Regions from separate parts of the Actinoalloteichus sp. AHMU CJ021 genome, predicted to be linked through region 1. Evidence: riboswitches for the same ligand, from Rfam matches in the RefSeq annotation. Region 1 holds a riboswitch; each other region holds the start of a gene.
The links. A riboswitch is a leader RNA that binds a small molecule or an ion and turns the genes downstream of it on or off. The one in region 1 is predicted to bind S-adenosylmethionine.
Positions count from the first base shown of each region.

Region 2: another riboswitch for S-adenosylmethionine. It lies ahead of C1701_RS20145 (aminotransferase class V-fold PLP-dependent enzyme); the one in region 1 lies ahead of C1701_RS04265 (VOC family protein).
Region 3: another riboswitch for S-adenosylmethionine. It lies ahead of C1701_RS08200 (methionine ABC transporter ATP-binding protein); the one in region 1 lies ahead of C1701_RS04265 (VOC family protein).
Region 4: another riboswitch for S-adenosylmethionine. It lies ahead of thrC (threonine synthase); the one in region 1 lies ahead of C1701_RS04265 (VOC family protein).

Region 1 is NZ_CP025990.1:1,106,517-1,110,720, reverse strand. It holds gene C1701_RS04270 (ABC transporter substrate-binding protein) at 1-685, opposite strand, end outside; gene C1701_RS04265 (VOC family protein) at 751-1,623, opposite strand; SAM riboswitch class IV at 1,865-1,976, opposite strand; gene C1701_RS04260 (PaaI family thioesterase) at 2,084-2,548, opposite strand; gene C1701_RS04255 (hypothetical protein) at 2,828-3,382, opposite strand; gene C1701_RS04250 (FecCD family ABC transporter permease) at 3,698-4,204, shown strand, end outside.
Region 2 is NZ_CP025990.1:4,740,880-4,745,083, forward strand. It holds partial or broken gene C1701_RS28200 (MFS transporter) at 653-869, shown strand; gene C1701_RS20140 (DUF167 domain-containing protein) at 1,217-1,498, shown strand; SAM riboswitch class IV at 1,647-1,760, shown strand; gene C1701_RS20145 (aminotransferase class V-fold PLP-dependent enzyme) at 1,800-3,176, shown strand; gene lspA (signal peptidase II) at 3,404-3,940, shown strand; gene C1701_RS20155 (RluA family pseudouridine synthase) at 3,937-4,204, shown strand, end outside.
Region 3 is NZ_CP025990.1:1,978,262-1,982,465, reverse strand. It holds gene C1701_RS08205 (FAD-dependent monooxygenase) at 35-1,555, shown strand; SAM riboswitch class I at 1,903-1,993, shown strand; gene C1701_RS08200 (methionine ABC transporter ATP-binding protein) at 2,206-3,225, shown strand; gene C1701_RS08195 (methionine ABC transporter permease) at 3,222-3,908, shown strand; gene C1701_RS08190 (MetQ/NlpA family ABC transporter substrate-binding protein) at 4,035-4,204, shown strand, end outside.
Region 4 is NZ_CP025990.1:4,423,779-4,427,982, reverse strand. It holds gene C1701_RS18720 (sulfite exporter TauE/SafE family protein) at 1-32, opposite strand, end outside; gene rpsT (30S ribosomal protein S20) at 259-519, shown strand; gene holA (DNA polymerase III subunit delta) at 803-1,795, opposite strand; SAM riboswitch class I at 1,901-2,029, shown strand; gene thrC (threonine synthase) at 2,041-3,324, shown strand; gene C1701_RS18700 (ComEC/Rec2 family competence protein) at 3,423-4,204, opposite strand, start outside.

The sequences.
Region 1 (4,204 bases):
TGGCCTCCACGAAGTTGGACAGCACCGGGCGGGCGCCGTCCTCCTCTGCCAGGCTCAGGTGCGGTTCCAGCTGCCAGATGGCGTCGACCTCGCCGGCGAACAGGGCCGCGTTCATGTCCGGGTAGGGCATCTCGACGAAGTCGAGGCCGGAGACGTCCACACCCCTGTTCTCCAACGCGGCCTTGATCGTCACCTCGCCGATGTTGTTCAGCCCGTTGACCGCGATCGTCGTGCCCGCCAGGTCCGCCGCGTCCTGGATGGGGCTGTCACCGGCCACCAGGATCCGGGAGATGTCCTGGTCCGGGTCGCTCCCCGTCCCGGTGGTGTTGGTGACGGCCTGGAGCGGCAGCCCCTCGCCGGCGGCGACGGCCAGCGACACGGTGTTGGAGTGCCCGAACTGGTAGTCGCCTCGGACGACGCCGGGGATGATCGCCCCGCCGCTGTCCGCCAACGTGATGTCGACGTCCAGGTCCTCCTCCTCGAAGAAGCCCTGTTCCTCGGCGAGGTAGATGGAGGCGGCGTCCGGGGTGGGGATGGTGGCCACCGACAGGGAGGTCGGGCCGTCGCCGTCCCCGGCCGTGTCCCCGCCGCCGCAGGCCGCCGCGAGCAGGGCCGTCGCGAGAACGCCGGCGATACCCAGCCGGGCACGGCCCGAACGGGGGTGGCGCTGTGGTCGCATCGTCATCTGGAACCTCTCGAAGGGCGTCACGCCGGAGGGGCGTGGTGGGTGGTCGGGTGCCCGGGCCGGGGTCAGCGGTCCCGGGACGGCGCCGGCTGGCGGATCGTCAACCGGGTGTGCTCGCCGAAGAGGGCCGGTGGGAGGGTGAGCAGGACGGCGGGGGAGGCCGGGTCGGCCTCGACGGCCCGCCACGCCGCACCGGCCGAGGCCAGCGCCCGCCGAGTCCTGCCGAGGTCGGTGCTGGTCAGCTCGACCGAGGCGAGTCCAACGCTCCGGTGCGCCGAGGCGTCCTCGACGGTGTGGGCCGGTGCCCCCGTCAACCGGGGCAGCGAGTCGGCGTACCAGCGGGCCGGGGCCGAGCCCGGTCCCGGCATGCCGATGGTCAGCTCGCCGACGCCGTGCACCGCGTTGGGGTGCTCGGGTGGTTCGCCGCTGGTGGGTGAGGCTCCGTCCCACCGGATGAGGAACGGGTAGGGGCCGTCCATCCCGACACGCTCGGGGAAGAACAGCTCCCAGGACACCCGCTCACCGCCCGGGGTGGTGCGGCTCATCGACAGCCGGTGCGGCTCCGCGCGCTCCGGGGCGGCCAGCGACCCACCGTCCACGGGGGTGTTGGGGGGCAGCCGCAGCGCGTACCCGACCCAGCCGCCGCCGTCGCGGGACAACGCGCGGACCGTGCTCCGACCCAGGTCGCTCGCGGAGGCCTCCTCCGGATCGGTGACGGAGATCAGCTCCAGGTACTGCCCGTCGAGCACGACCAGGGCGTTCTCGGTGCCGTGCCCCGGGTGCCGGCCGCCGGGCCGGGCGTCGAAGCCCAGCGACCGGAGGTACTCGGTGGCGGAGGGCAGGTCGGCGACCGCGAGCACGAGGTGGTCGAGCACCACGGGCCCGGGCAGCGGGGAGGGCAGTCGAAGAGCGAACGGGGTGGCGTTGTCACCGGACATGGTGGGGCTCCAGGGCGGCCGTCGGGGTCAGCTGGGTGCACCATCGCCTCCCGGCGCCGTGACGGCCCGGGAGACGCCACCGACGGGGTCCGTCGGTGGCGGCTCTACCTCAGGGAGCTGCAGACGAGACCGAAGTCCACGTAGATGCGGCCGTAGAGGAGGTCCCCGACCGTCGCGGCGGCGATCGCCCGCGGGTCCGAGTGCTTCATCCGTTCCTCCACTGGCCGGGCGCTTCCGCCCTGGTCCGCACTTGCCACGACTGCTCGGGTGACCTGGTCGCTCACCCGGGGCACCCCACCGCGGCGGAGGGTTGCCAGCCAGCGAGCCGGGGCTTGGCGCTGGCACTCGTGACCACCAACGACACTAGCCACGAGATGCTTGATCCAACAACTTTCTATGACGCCGCTCACGGGTGCCGGCCGCCTTCGGCCGTCCCCTCGAGCGGCGTCGGTCCCGCTCGTCAGGAGCTGGCGCTCGCGGTGTGGTAGAGGCCGCGTCCACTGGCGACAAGCCGCCCTTGGCCGTCGTGCACGCGGGCCTCCGCCACGGCCAAGGTCCTGCCGAAGCGGACCACCTCGCCGACGGCGGTGAGGTCCTCGCCCCGCGACGCCGCCCGGTGGTAGTCCACCCGCATGTCCACGGTCGGGACGCCCCGCCCGAGGCGGGACACCAGCGCCCAGTCGGCCGTGAGGTCGACGATGGTGGCCAGGATGCCGCCGTGCGTGTAGCCGGCGTCCGGGTCGGCGACCCACTCGGGCCGCCAGGCGAAGGCCAACTCGATCCGGTCCTCGCCCACCGACAGCACCCGGAGCCCCAGCCACTCGTGGAACGGGCCCTGCCGGAGCAGGCGTTCCACCTCGGTGGGGTCCGTGGTCGGGCCGGTGCGTCGCGGGTGTTCGGAGGCCGTGTCGGCGCGGTCGGTCATGCGGCTCCTTCCAGGCGGCACGACGGGCGTCCCCGACCTGCGGGGCACCCGAGTTCGGGTCCACCACAGCAGACCGGGCGGGGGGTGGGTGGCGGCTGTGAGCGACGCCTCCCGGCGGCGCCACCCGCCGTGATCGCGGGACGTCGCCGCGTCACCCGGAGGCGGGCGGGACGCCCGGGCCACTCACGGACCCGTCGGGCGGTGCCCCGGGACAACGCCCCGGGGAGCCCACCGCATTCCCGCGCCCGTCCCGGGGGGCGGGAACGGTGCCGGCCGCGCCTACCGCCGCCGTTCCTGGGCCGCGGCCGTGCCGAACACCCGGGTGACCGCGGCCTCGCGCAGCCGCTCCAGCCGCGCCGCCTGGTCCAGCGACCGCCGCAGCAGCGCGTCGAGTCGCTCCGTCCCGGGCCCCGCCCCGGCCGGACCCGCGTCCTCGGCCACCGCGCGCAACGTCCGCCACGCGCTCGCCAGGGACGTCACCACCAGCAGCAGACCTTCCAGTTCCACCACCGTGCTCAACGGCGAGCGCCCGCGCAGCTGCCCGTTGAGCTTCAACCGGCCCGCCTTCTCGGCGGCCCACAGCGCCCAGGTCTTGTAGTGCGCGACCTCCACGTCCAGCAGTCGCATGGCGTCCGCCAACCGAGCGCGGTCCTCCGCCATCTCGTCGGCCAGCCGGTCCAGTTCCGGTCCGTCGGGGGAGGACACCTCGGCCTTCGCCAGCCGCCGGGCCAGCTCCACGGCGGCGGTCGCCCCGGCGAGGTGGTCGTTCAGGTAGATGGCCAGCAGCCTGGACCGCTGGTCCGGCGGTGCCGGCTGATCGCTCCGCTCGGTCATGGTCCCCTCCCGAGGGCCGGTGGCCCTGACGAACACGTGGCACCAGGGGGCTACCCGGTGCCGGTGCGCTCATACCGTCGGTGGCGGGGCAGGGGGTCGCCGAGTCGAGCCCGGGCGGCCGCCGACCACCCTGCGTAGTGAGGTTAGCCTTCCCTCAGCGTTCCCGGTGGATGTTCTCGCGAGCCCCCGGGGCGGACGGGAGGATCGGGTGCGCGGCGCGGAACACCGGCGGACAGGGCCGGGACGGCGGTGACGGTGTCGAGGAACCCGGCGACGCCCCGGAGCCGTGCCCGCCGCTCGTGGTCGCGAGCGGTCGTGATCCCGACCGCCGTGGTGCTCCTCGCCGTGTTGGCCAGCCTCGCCGTCGGGTCGGAGGCGCTCGCCGCCCGCGAGGTGTTCCTGGCGTTGTTCGTCGACGACGGCGGGCGGGCCAGGGTGATCGTCCACGAACTCCGCGTACCCCGGACCCTGCTCGCCGCGTCCGTCGGCGCCGCCCTGGGGATCGCGGGCGCGTTGATGCAGTCGCTCACCCGCAACCCGCTGGCCGATCCCGGCATCCTCGGCGTCAACGCTGGCGCGGCCGCGGGGGTCGCCGGCGCCGTCGTGCTGCTCGGGCTGCGCGACTACTCCTCCTACGTGTGGTTCGCCTTCCTGGGGGCGGGGGTGACCGCCGTCCTCGTCTACGCCATCGGCACCGCCGGAGCCAGTCCGGTCCGGCTCGCGCTGGCGGGCACCGCGATCGGCGCCGCCCTCACCGCCGCCACCCAGTCCCTGGTCCTGCTGCGGCCCGACGCCTTCGACGAGTTCCGGTTCTGGGCGGTC
Region 2 (4,204 bases), 3.2 Mb from region 1:
GGGAACGTGTCCCGCCCGGCGGCGCCCGGCGGGACCACCGACGAGGTCCCGGCCGCCGGGCCGGTGACCGACCGGCGCGGCAGTCGGGGCCGTCGTCCCGTCCCGCTCCCGCCGGGACTGGGCGAACCGGTCGTCCGCCGCGCCATGGGCGCCCCCGCTCGGGCGTGGCGAGCGGTGCGGGTGGGCCGTGGTGGTCGTGCGGGGGGACGGACGGGCCGTCCCGCCCTCCCATGCCGGGAAGGGGAGCCGGTGGGGCGCGGTCCCCGGTGCGGGGCCGTCAGCCGAGGCCCGTCGACGAGGGGTCGCAGGCCCCGGCGGCCGCCTGCCCGGTGTGGTGGCCGCTCCCGTGAGCCGGGACGCGTCTGTCCCAGGGGCGGTCCCCGCCCCTGTTCCCGCACCGCCACCTCGGTGGCACCGGGCCGTCGCGTACCCACTGGTCGACGCGATCCATCAGGTCAGTTCTGGTTGAAACCAGCCCTCCGTCCCGTAGGTGCACGCACCGCGACCGCGCCGGTGATCCACCGACGCCATCCAGCCGTCGGTGTCGCCGTCCGCGCGGATCACCTCAGCTTCCGGTCAGGTCCGCCCCTCGGCCAGGGCCGGCGGGCTCGCGGTCGCCGGAGTCGGGTTCCTGCTGCTGCCCGTGGCGCCCAATCCCCTCTCCTACCCGAACCTGGCGATCGGGCTGGCCCTGTTGGGCGCTGGCGCGGGATCACTGGCCATCGCCTCGGCCATCATCATGTCCGGAACACCCCCGGAGAAGGCCGGCAACGCCGCCGCCATCGAGGAGACCGCCTACGACCTCGGCACCGTGCTCGGCGTCGCCGTGCTCGGCAGTCTGGCCTCAGTGTTCTACCGCGCCCAACTGGAAGTCGGGCTGGGGGAGGCCGATGTCGGGGGTGTTGACGCCGGTCCGGCCGGGGAGCCCCTCGCCGCGGTCCTGGAGCTGTCCTCGGAGTCCGGGGTGCCCGAGGTGGGTGCGGCTGGCGAGGGCGGCGTTCGGCGAGTCGCTGGCGACGGTGACCCTCCTGGCGGTGCCAGTCGTGGCCTGCCTCCTGGTGCCCCGGTCCCTGGACCTGACGAGACAGCGGCACTGATTGGGCGGCTCGCCCGCCGCGGGCCCACCAGCACCCCGACCGCGCTCGGCTCGCGTGTCGGGGCAGGGTGGTCGGTGCGGGCGGCCGGTCGGGACGCCCGGCGGAGGAGGTGGACGGTCGTGTTCCGTTTCGCGGTGCGTGTCAAACCCGGCGCGCGACGAAACGTCGTCGGGGGCAGGTGGGACGGGGTCCTGGGGCCGGCGTTGGTGGTGGCGGTGGCCGCCCCGGCGGTCGAGGGCAAGGCCAATGAGGCGCTCCGCCGCGCGGTGGCGGACGCGTTCGGTGTCCGCCGCCAAGCCGTGCGAGTGGACGCCGGGGAACGCGGTCGGGACAAGTGGCTGGTCGTCGACCTCGACGAGACCGCGGCCGAGGACCGCCTGCGCACCCTGCTGGAGGGCTGATGCCGGCGGCGACCGAGGAGGGGCGGACGACGGTGCCCGGGCGGGTCCAGCGCGGGGGTGGCTGTTCCGGTGGGTGCGGTCGGGCCGGCTCCCAGTGGCTGGGAGGCCCGCTGGACAGGTCGGGCGGCGGCGGTTAGGTTCTGCCGCAGGTCATGAGCGCCAGCGCCAAGCCCCGGCTCGCTGGCCGGCAACCCTCCTCCGCGGTGGGGTGCTCCGGGTGAGGACCAGGCCCGAGCCGTGTGGTGTCGGGCAAGCGCGGGGCCTACCACCGGGTCCCCCCTGGATCCGAGGAGGTCGTGCCATGTCGTCCGCACCCACCACCGCCCGCCCGTCCCGCCTCGCGCCCCCCGCGTCGGCCCTGCCGCCGGTGGTCGGTGCGGACCTGCGGGTCCCGCTGGTGACCGGCGGGGATGTCCCGTACGCGAACCTCGACCACGCGGCGAGCGCCCCCTGCCTTGAGGCGGTGCGGGACGCCGTCGACGCGGTCCTGCCCTGGTACGCGAGCGTCCACCGGGGAGCCGGGTTGCTGTCGCAGGCGTCGACGAGGATCTACGAGAACGCGCGGGCGACGGTGCGCCGGTTCGTCGACGCCCCGCCCGACCACGACGTGGTGTTCACCCGCAACACCACCGACGCGATGAACCTGGTCGCCGCCGTGTTGCCGGTGGGGACCGTGGTGGTCACCTTCGACACCGACCACCACGCGGCGCTGCTGCCCTGGGCCGGCCGCCGGGTGCGCCGCGTCCGCGCGCCGCGTACCCGGGGTGAGGCGGTGGCGGCGCTGGAGGCGGAGCTGTCCGGGCTGGTCGCCGACGGTGACCGGGTCGCCGTGGTGCTCACCGCCGCGTCGAACGTCACAGGTGAACTGTGGCCGGTGGCCGAGTTGGCCGAGGTCAGCCGTCGGCACGGAGCCCTGTCCGTCCTCGACGCCGCGCAGTGGGCGCCCCACCGGCCCGTGTCGGTGTCCGAGCTCGGGGTGGACTTCCTCGCCTTCTCCGGGCACAAGGCCTACGCGCCCTTCGGCTGCGGGGCGCTGACGGGGCCCGCGCGCCTGCTGCGGTCGGCGCCGCCGTACCTGCGGGGTGGAGGAGCGTCGGCCCTGGTGGAGTCCGTGGGAGCTGATCTGCGGGTGACCTGGGCGGCCGGTGTGGAGCGCCAGGAGGCCGGGACGCCGAACGTGGTGGGAGCGCACGCGCTCGCGGTGGCCTGCGAGACGCTGTCGGGGCACTGGCGGGGGGTGGCCGAGCACGAGGACCGGCTGGCGGGAGCACTGCGGGAGGGCGTCGCGGCCGTGCCGGGGGTGCGTCCGCTGCGGCTGTTCGACGATGCCACCCCCTCGGTGGGCGTCGTCAGCTTCGGCGTCGACGGGATCGACCCGGGGTTGCTGGCCGCCGCGCTGTCGGCGGAGTACGGGATCGGGGTGCGGGACGGGGCGTTCTGCGCGCACGTCGCGACCGAGCGCCTGCTGGCCCGGGCGGGGGTCGGTGGGGGACGCGCGGTGCGGGTCAGCGTGGGCCTGGGAGCCACCGAGGAGCACGTCGACCGCCTGCTCGCCGCGCTCCGGGCGGTGGTGGCCTCGGGGCCGGCCTGGTCCTATGCCCAGCGGGACGGGCGCTGGGTGCCCGTCCCGGACCCCCGGCGGTTGCCGGTCGGGCTCCTGGGGGACGGGCCCGCCTGAGCGCGGGTGGCCCCACCGAGCGGCCCGGGGCTGCCCGACCAGCGCCCGCTGGCCGGTGTCGACGCCTGTGACCAGCGTCGATGCCGGTAGGTCACAATGACTGGGTGACCGAGACCGGCCCTGCGGGGTCCAACGCCGACGACGATCCCGCCAACGCCGACGCGGGAGCCGTCGGCGGACCCAGCGGGCCCGCCGTGCCCCCTGGTGGGGGGTCGCCGAGACGACGGGTGGGCCTGCTCGCGGTGGTGGCCGGGGTGGCGTTCGCCCTCGACCTCGTCACCAAGGTCGTGGCCGTCGCCCAGCTGGAGGGGCGGGAGCCGGTGCGGCTGCTCGGTGGCGGTGTGTACCTGGTGCTGCTGCGCAACCCCGGCGCCGCCTTCTCGATGGCGACGGGCATGACGTGGCTGCTGACCCTGGTCGCCGTCGGCGTGGTCGTGGGTATCATCTGGATCGCGCCCCGGTTGCGCTCGGTGGGTTGGGCCCTGGGGTTGGGCCTCATGCTGGGCGGTGCGCTGGGCAACCTCGCGGACCGGATCTTCCGTTCCCCGGCGCCCCTGCACGGCCACGTCGTGGACTTCGTCTCGTTGTTCGCTCCTGACGGCAGCGTGTGGCCGGTGTTCAACGTCGCCGACTCCGCGCTGGTGGGCGGGGTGGCGCTGCTGGTGGTGCTGGCCGTGCTCGGCCGGGACTACGACGGGAGCACCGTCCGGGGGCGCGCCGACCAGGAGAAGACGACCACCGCCGAGGGAGACGACCAGCGATGAGCGACACCCGCACCTTTCCGGTGCCCGACGGACTCGACGGGATGCGGGTCGACGCCGGCCTGGCGAAGCTGCTCGGTCTGTCACGGACGGCCGTGGTCTCGATCGCCGAGTCCGGTGGCGTGGTGATCGACGGTGCTCCCGCGGGCAAGTCGGACCGGCTGGTGGCCGGTTCGTGGATGGAGGTCCAGCTCCCCCAGCCGGAGCGGCCGGTCGTGGCCGCACCCGAGCCGGTGCCGGGCTTGCGGATCCTCCACGAGGACGAGG
Region 3 (4,204 bases), 870 kb from region 1:
GCGCATCTAACCATTGGTGTACTAAGTACATGTGATGTACGACGTACACGAAACTGAGGTCCTGATCGTGGGCGGCGGTCTGGTCGGGCTGTCCGCCGCCCTCTTCCTCGAGTGGCACGGTGTCCCCGCCGTGCTGGTGGAGAAGCGGGACACCACGTCGCCGCAACCCAAGGCCCGCCGGATCAACCTCCGGACGATGGAACTGTTCCGCCAGGTCAACGCCGAGGCCGACGTGATGGCCGCCGCGGCGGCACTCGCGGACTTCGAGGGGATGGCGGCCGGCCGGACGCTCGTGGAGGCGGAACCGCTCTCCTGGGGGCACGGCGAGGACGACCCGGCACCGGAGATCTCACCGTCCGACTCCTGCCTCTGCGCCCAGGACACCCTGGAACCCGTGCTGCGCGCCCTGGCGACCGAACGCGGGGCCGACCTGCGGTTCGGACACCGCGTGCTGGAGGTGGTGGACGACGGCACCTCCGTCACCTCCACCGTCCGCGACCCCGACGGCCGCGTCGGTGCCATCCGGGCGCGGTACCTCATCGCGGCGGACGGCGCGCACAGCCCGATCAGGGAACGGTTGGGCATCGCCAGGAGCGGGCGAGGGACCCTGGGGAGGTCCACCAACGTCTACTTCGAGGCCGACCTCTCCGCGCAGGTGCGCGGCCGGGAGTTCAACCTGTGCCAGATCGAGCACCCCGAGGTGCCGAGCATGCTGCTCACCGTCGACGGGGTCCGGCGCTGGCTGCTCATGGCCGACCCGGCCCCCGGCCGGGACCACGCGGGTTGGGCGCGGGCGGTGCGCACCGCGACCGGAGTGCCCGACCTGGACGTGCGCATCCTCAGCGCCCTCGACTGGGAACCCGGGATGTTCGTCGCGGACCGCTTCTCGGCCGGGCGGATCTTCCTCGCCGGCGACGCCGCCCACGTCATGCCCCCCTACCTCGCCGCCGGTGCCAACACCGGCATCCAGGACGTCCACAACCTCGCCTGGAAGCTCGCCCGGGTGGTCTCCGGTACGGCTCCCCGATCCCTGTTGGACAGCTACCAGGTCGAGCGCCACTGGTTGGGGTGGCTCACCGCCGACCAGGCCAGCGCGCAGACGGCGAACCTGCGCCAACTGGGCGTGGAGTCAGGGGACGGCACCCCGTCGCACGACCCCGTGGCCCTCCTCATGGGCTACCAGTACCCGGCCGGCGCCTTCGTCCCCGACGGCTCCCTCGCGCCGCTCGACCGGTTGGGGCTCACCGGGCAGCCGGGATCGCGACTCCCGCACCACAGGCTCGGCCCGGACCGGTCGGCCCTGGACCTCGTCGGCAGGGGACTGACCCTGCTCGGCGCCAGCGACACGTGGGAGCGGGCCGCGTCCGCCACGCCCGGGGTCGAGCACCGCCGGGTGGACGACCCGGCCTGGGCCGCGAGCGTGGGCATCACCGGCACCGGAGCGCTGCTGGTGCGCCCCGACCACGTGATCGCCTGGCGCTGCCCGACGGCACCCCGGGACCCCGCCGACACCCTCCCCGACGTGGTGGCCGCGGTTCTCAGCGGTCGGGGCTGACCCCAGCCGGTCGCGACCCGGGTGACCGGCGCGCGGTCGGTCCGCGAGGACCGGCCGCCCGGCGCCCGGCTCCGACCACCGGCCGCCTTCCGCCGAACCCCCGAACCGACCGGCCTCGGCGGGTGGGGGCGGTCGCCCGGTCCCGGCGGGGCGGGACGACTCCGGCCGGCGGAGCACCGGCCGACCAGGAGGCCCACCGCCCCGTCCGTCCCCCTTCGCGGGTGGGGGCACCCCGCCGGAGGGCGGTGATCACCCTCGGTGCTCGTTAGGCCGGTCGGGCAGTGTGGCACAGATCTACCCCCAACTACTTGCGGGCGGACGTTTCCGTTCGGTTTACTCATCGCGACAGCCCATCCGGAGCGGCCGAGAGACCTGGCTCGTTGACGCCGCAGCAACCACCCGTTCGCGGGCAGGTGCTAACGCCAGGATCGATGGAGCGAGCATGTTGATCGCCACCGCCCTGACCCGACGACGCGTGGTCGACCACGGCCGCCGGACCACGTCCGGCTGTCCACTCATGGGCAGCTGAAGGACGTCACCGGTCCCGCGGAACACCCCTGGTCCTCGTCTTCTTCCTGACCATCCCACCCGTACCGCCGCGCCCTCGCGCGCGGTCGCGTGTGGCTGGCTGCCGTCGTGTGGAGCGAACAATGATCACTGTCGAGAACCTCACCAAGAGCTTCCCCGGTAAGGGCGAGCACGTGCTCGCCCTGGACGGTGTCTCCCTCAGCGTCCCGGCCGGAACGGTCTGCGGCGTCGTCGGCCCGAGCGGCGCCGGCAAGTCCACCCTCGCCCGTTGCGTCGCCCTGCTGGAACGCCCCGACCGGGGATCGATCCGCGTCGAGGGCGTCGACCTGGTGGCCCTGCGCGGCCGTGAGCTGCGGGACGCGCGTCGCCGGATCGGCGTCGTCCCCCAGGGCGACTCCCTGCTGCGGCAGCGCACCGCCGCCGGCAACGTCGCCCTCCCCCTGGAGAGCGCCGGGGTGGCCGCGCCGGCCCGGCGCGCCAGGGTCGCCGAACTGCTCGACCTGGTCGGCCTCACCAACAAGGCCGGCAGCTACCCCGACCAGCTCTCCGGTGGCCAGCGGCAGCGCGTCGCGGTCGCCAGGGCGCTGGCGGCCAGCCCCTCGGTGCTGCTCGCCGACGAACCCACCTCGGCCCTCGACCCGGAGACGACCGGCTCGGTGCTCGCGGTGCTCGACCGGGTGCGCTCCGAGCTCGGGGTGACGGTGCTCGTGGTGACCCACGACATGGCCGTCGTCCGCCGCATCTGCGACGATGTCGCGGTCCTGGAGGGAGGGCGGGTCGTCGAGCACGGCAAGGTGCTGGACCTGCTCACCCAGCCAGGCAGCCGGATCACGGCCTCCCTGCTCCCCGAGGTCGACCAGGCCGGCACCACGCCTCGCGAGATCGGCCAGTACGACGTGGTCGCCGAGGTGGTCCTCGTCGGGTTCGCCGCCGTGGGAGCCCTGCTCCCCGAGGCGGCGCACCGCCACGACGTGGAGCTGGCCATCCTGGGCGGTGGGCTCACCAGGCTCGGTGAGACACCCGTCGCCCGCTTCAAGATCGGAATCAACGGCGAGCGCTCGGAACGGGCGCTGAGCTGGCTCGCGGAACGGGACGCCGTCATCCGCCGCGCGCCACGCGATATCGGAGGACTTGCCGCGTGAGGGAACCCACCCCGTGGGACCGGGTCTTCGACCTGGTGATCAGTGCCACCGGGGACACCGTCTACATGGTCGGCATCGCCACCCTGCTCGCCGCCCTCGGCGGGATCCCCCTCGGCATCGTGCTGCACATGACCTCGCCGACAGGGCTGTCCCCTCGGCGGATCACGCACCGCGTGCTGGGAGTGGTGGTCGACGTCGGCCGCTCGCTCCCGTTCGTGGTGCTCCTGGTGGTGCTCAGCGCGTTCACCAGGGCGCTCGTGCAGACGACCATCGGCCCCACCGCGGTCATCGTGCCGCTCACGGTGGGGGCGGTGCCCTTCGTGGCCCGGCTCGTGGAGTCGGCGTTGCGGGAGGTCAACGTGGCCGTCGTGGAGGCGGCCATCACCACCGGGGCCAGCAGGCTCCGCCTCGTCCGGAGCGTGCTGCTCCGCGAGGCGGGGCCCGCCCTGGTCGCGGCGATCGGAGTCACGGCGGTCACCCTGATCGGCTACTCGGCGATGGCCGGGGTGATCGGCGGTGGCGGGCTCGGTGACCTCGCGATCCGGCACGGCTACCAGCGCAACGACGAGCGGATCCTGCTGGCGTCCGTGCTGGTGCTCGGCGGGCTCGCCTGGCTCACCCAGCTGACCTCGGACTTCATCGCACGCACCATCGACCGTCGACGGTCGGCGTTGCGGGTGTGACACCCGCGCCGCCCCCGCCACCGGGGAGCGGCACACCAGCAAGTACACCCGTGCCGGGGACGACCATGCCCGGGCGCGGCAGACGCGCCTGCCCACGGGCCGGCGCCAGGAGAGAGGAAACCGGGAGTGCGACACCGTTCCCTGACCGCCGTCGCCATCGCGGCCGCCGCCGTCACCACGCTCGCCGCCTGCGGGAACAGCGAGACCGCGTCCGACGGGGGCGGTGACACCGACACCCAGGCCCCGGTCACCGCCGACGGTCCGCTGCGCGTCGGCGCGTCCGTCACCCCGCACGC
Region 4 (4,204 bases), 3.3 Mb from region 1:
GCGAAGCCCGGCCAGTTCAGCGCGCTAGTCACTCGAACGAGCGTACGAGGTGCGTGGCGGTGGTTCCGCGATGCCATCGACCGGCCACCACGACCACGCCGTCGGGTCGCTGGTACCGTTGTCCGCCGTGCCGTGCGGCATTCCGCCAGGGAGGAAACCCGCCACCGCTCGGACGGTCGAGTCACCACTCGACCTCGCGCCAGGTGGCGGCGCCAACACAGCGCGGCACGAACCACGTCGAGATCAAGGGGTGCCCTCGTGGCGAACATCAAGTCCCAGATGAAGCGGATCCGGACCAACGAGAAGGCCCGGCTGCGGAACAAGGCCGTCCGCTCCTCGGTGAAGACCGCCATCCGCAAGTTCCGCGAGGCCGTGGAGGCCGGCGACAAGGACAAGGCCGTGCAGCTCAGCCGCGAGGCCAACCGCAAGCTCGACAAGGCTGTCAGCAAGGGCGTCATCCACGCCAACCAGGCCGCCAACAAGAAGTCGGCCATCGCGCAGCGCGCCAACTCGCTCTGACCCGCGGACCGCGGTCACGTCCGGTGGGGGCCTCCCGTTCGCGGGGCGGCCCCCACCGTCGTTCCCGCCCCGTCGACGCCCCGGACTCCGCCACCGGACCCGGTCCGCGCCCTGGGGATCACCCCGGGTAGCTCCTCAGTCGAAACCAGGGCCCGCACGCCCGGCGTCCGGACCGGCACAGGTGAACGGGACGAGGAGCTGGTCCCCACCGGGCGGCGCGCACGACGGCCCCGACGAGGGCAGCCGCGGAGCGTGTGCGGGACATGCGCGGAGTGTGCGCTGGTCAGCGGGCGCGCTGCCCCGCGCGCTGGGCACGCGCCACCTCGAGCACCGCCCGTTCCAGGGCGTACGACGCGTCGGCCGCCTGCCCCTTCACCTCCCCGTTGAGGGTCGCCACCACCCGCATCGCCCGCACCAGCGAGTCGTCCTCCCAGCCCCGGATCTGGTTGCGCACCTTCTTGACCTTCCACGGCGGCATCCCCAGCTGCCCGGCCAGCCGGAACGGGTCCCCGCCGCCCGCGCCGCGCACCAGCGCGACCGAACGCACCGCGTCCGCCAGGGCGTCGGCGACCAACACGTGGGGAACCCCCAGGCTCAGCGCCCACCGCAACGCCTCCAGCGCCCCGGGGACGTCCCCGACCACCGCGCGCTCCGCCACGGCGAATCCGGTGACCTCGGCCCGGCCGCGGTGGTAGCGCCGCACCGTCGCCTCGTCCAGCGGGCCGTCGTGGTCCGACACCAGCTGCGCGGCCGCCGAGGCGAGCTCCCGCAGGTCCGAACCCACCGCCTCGATGAGCGCGTGCACCCCCGCCGCGTCGATGCGTCCCCCCGCCACCCGCACCTCGTTGCGGACGAAGGCCTCCCGATCGGACGCCTTCGTCACCTTGGGGCACTCGGTCACCTCCGCACCGGCCGAGCGGAGCGTGGCCGGCAACTGCTTCGCCAGCTTCGACCGACCACCACCCGAGTGCACCACGACCAGCACGACGCCCTCGGCTGGCGCACGGCAGTAGGCGGCCACGGCCTCGCAGATCTCCGCCCCCGCCTCCTGCGCGGCCTCGAGCACCACCACCCTCGCCTCGGCGAACAACGACGGGCTGACCAGCTCGGCGAGGTGGGGCGGGGTGAGTTCGGTGGCGCGGAGCCTGGTCAGCTCGGCCATCGGTTCCGCCACGCGCAGCTGGCGCAGGGTCTCCCGGGTGGCCCGTTCCACCAGCAGTTCCTCATCACCGAGGATGAGCTGGAGCGGGGCTGGCGGAGCGGGCTGGGGGGGCACGCCGGGATTCTCCCACGCAGGCCCGGACCGTCGCGCTCCCGCATTCCGGACACCGCTGGCCCCGGCCCACCCCCATGCCCTAGCGTGTGCCGCACAACCGAACAGCGCTCATCCAGAGGGGTAGAGGGATCGGCCCGACGACACCCCGGCAACCAGCGCCAGTTGGACGTGGCCCCACCACGCCGCTGCCGCACTCGGTGCCAAATCCGGCCCGCCCAGCGGGAAAGATGAGGAGAGGCCTCGCCATGACAGTCACTGCTGGCTCGAGCACGACGCCAGGAACCCGCCGCCCGCTCGACCTCGGCCCCGCCGTCGCGTTGGCCTCGAAGGAGAGCGGCCACCAGATCCCCCTCGCCCCCGAGTTCGTCTCCCCGGACGACTTCGCTCCGCTGGAGGTCGTGTACGACTTCGGTCGCGTCCGCCGCGAGGACATCGAGGCCGGGCCCCGCTCGATCTGGCGGTACAAGCGGTTGCTGCCGGTCCCCAGCGACATCGAGACCATCCCCAGCACCGACCCCGGCTGCACCAGGCTGGTGCGTGCCGACAGCCTGGCCAGGGAGCTCGGGGTGCGCCGGTTGTGGGTCAAGGACGACACCGGCAACCCGACGCACTCCTTCAAGGACCGCGTGGTGGCCGTGGCCCTCGCCGCCGCCCGGGAGTTCGGGTTCCGCGTGCTGGCCTGTCCCTCCACCGGCAACCTCGCCAACGCCGTCGCCGCCGCGGCCGCGCGCGCCGGTTGGGACTCGGTCGTGCTGGTCCCCTCCACGCTCGAACGGGCCAAGGTGCTCACCACCGCCGTGTACGACGGCACGCTCATCGCCGTCGACGGCAACTACGACGACGTGAACCGGCTGGCCACCGAACTGGCCGCCGAACACGAGGACTGGGCGTTCGTCAACGTCAACGTGCGCCCCTACTACGGCGAGGGATCCAAGACCCTCGGCTTCGAGGTGGCCGAACAGCTCGGGTGGCGGCTGCCCGAGCAGATCGTCGTCCCGATCGCCTCGGGTTCCCAGCTCACCAAGGTGGACAGGGCCTTCCGGGAGTTCGGTGAACTCGGCCTGGTCGAGCCAACGCCCTACCGGGTCTTCGGCGCCCAGGCCAACGGGTGCTCGCCCGTGGCCTCCGCGTTCAAAGCGGGACTCGACGTCGTCCAACCGGTACGACCGGAGACGATCGCCCGTTCCCTGGCCATCGGCGCACCCGCCGACGGCCCCTACGTCCTCGACACCGTGCGCCGCACCGGCGGGGCGATCGAGGACGTCACCGACCAGGAGATCGTCGAGGGCATCCGACTCCTCGCCCGCACGGAGGGCATCTTCACCGAGACGGCGGGTGGTGTCACCGTCGCCACCGCCAAGAAGCTGATCGAGTCCGGACAACTGGACCCCGACGCCGAAACGGTGCTGCTCATCACCGGCGACGGCCTCAAGACCCTCGACGCGATCAGCGACCACGTCGGGCCGAAGGCCACCGTGCCCCCCACCGCGCAGGCGGTGCACGAGGTGCTGGGACAGCCCGGTTCCTGATCCGGCCAGGTCCCGCCCCACGCGACCGGGGCGGGACCCCCGGCCCCACCCGAGGACCGCGGAGACCCTGGCCCGGGTGGGACGCCGTCCCACCCGGGTCACTCGGCGGTAGCCTCCCGCCACACCCGGACCCGAACCCCCTCCGGCCCCGGCCCGACGGCCAGGTGGCCGTTGAGGTCGGTGCGCACCACCGTCGCGCCCAACGCCCGCAGCTCGGCGATGACCTGGCCGCTCGGATGCCCGTACCGGTTGTCGGCACCCACGCTGATGATCGCGACCCGCGGGGCGACCCTGGTGAGGAACTCCGGGAGCGTGTACCGGGAACCGTGGTGCGGCACCTTCAGCACCGGGGCGGCCAGATCCACCCCCGCGCCCAGCAGGCCCGACTGGGCCGCAAGCTCCGCGTCCCCCGTCAGCAGCACCCGCCCCACCGAGGTGGTGGCCAGCAGGACCAGCGACGCGTTGTTCACCTCCGTTCCCGACGTCTCGTCGGCCACGTACCCGTCCAGCGGGCCCAGCACGTCGATGGCGAGCCCCGACCACCGCAGCCGCTGCCCCAACCGCAGCTCGACCAGGGGAACGCCCCTGCCCGCCGCGACGGCCGCGACCTCCTCGTAGGCCCAGGTCGGGGACCTGGCCGGCCCGAGCGCGACCGCTCCCACCCGCCGACCGGCCAGCACCCCGTCCAGCCCACCCACGTGGTCGGCGTGCAGATGGCTCAGGATGACCAGCGGGACGCGAGTGACCCCCAGACGGCGCAGGCAGTCGCCCACCCCGGTCAGATCCGGCCCGGCGTCCACGACCACCGCGCGCCCCGGCTCACCGGTCGCCAGCACCAGCGCGTCCCCCTGGCCCACGTCGCAGGCCACGAACGACCAGT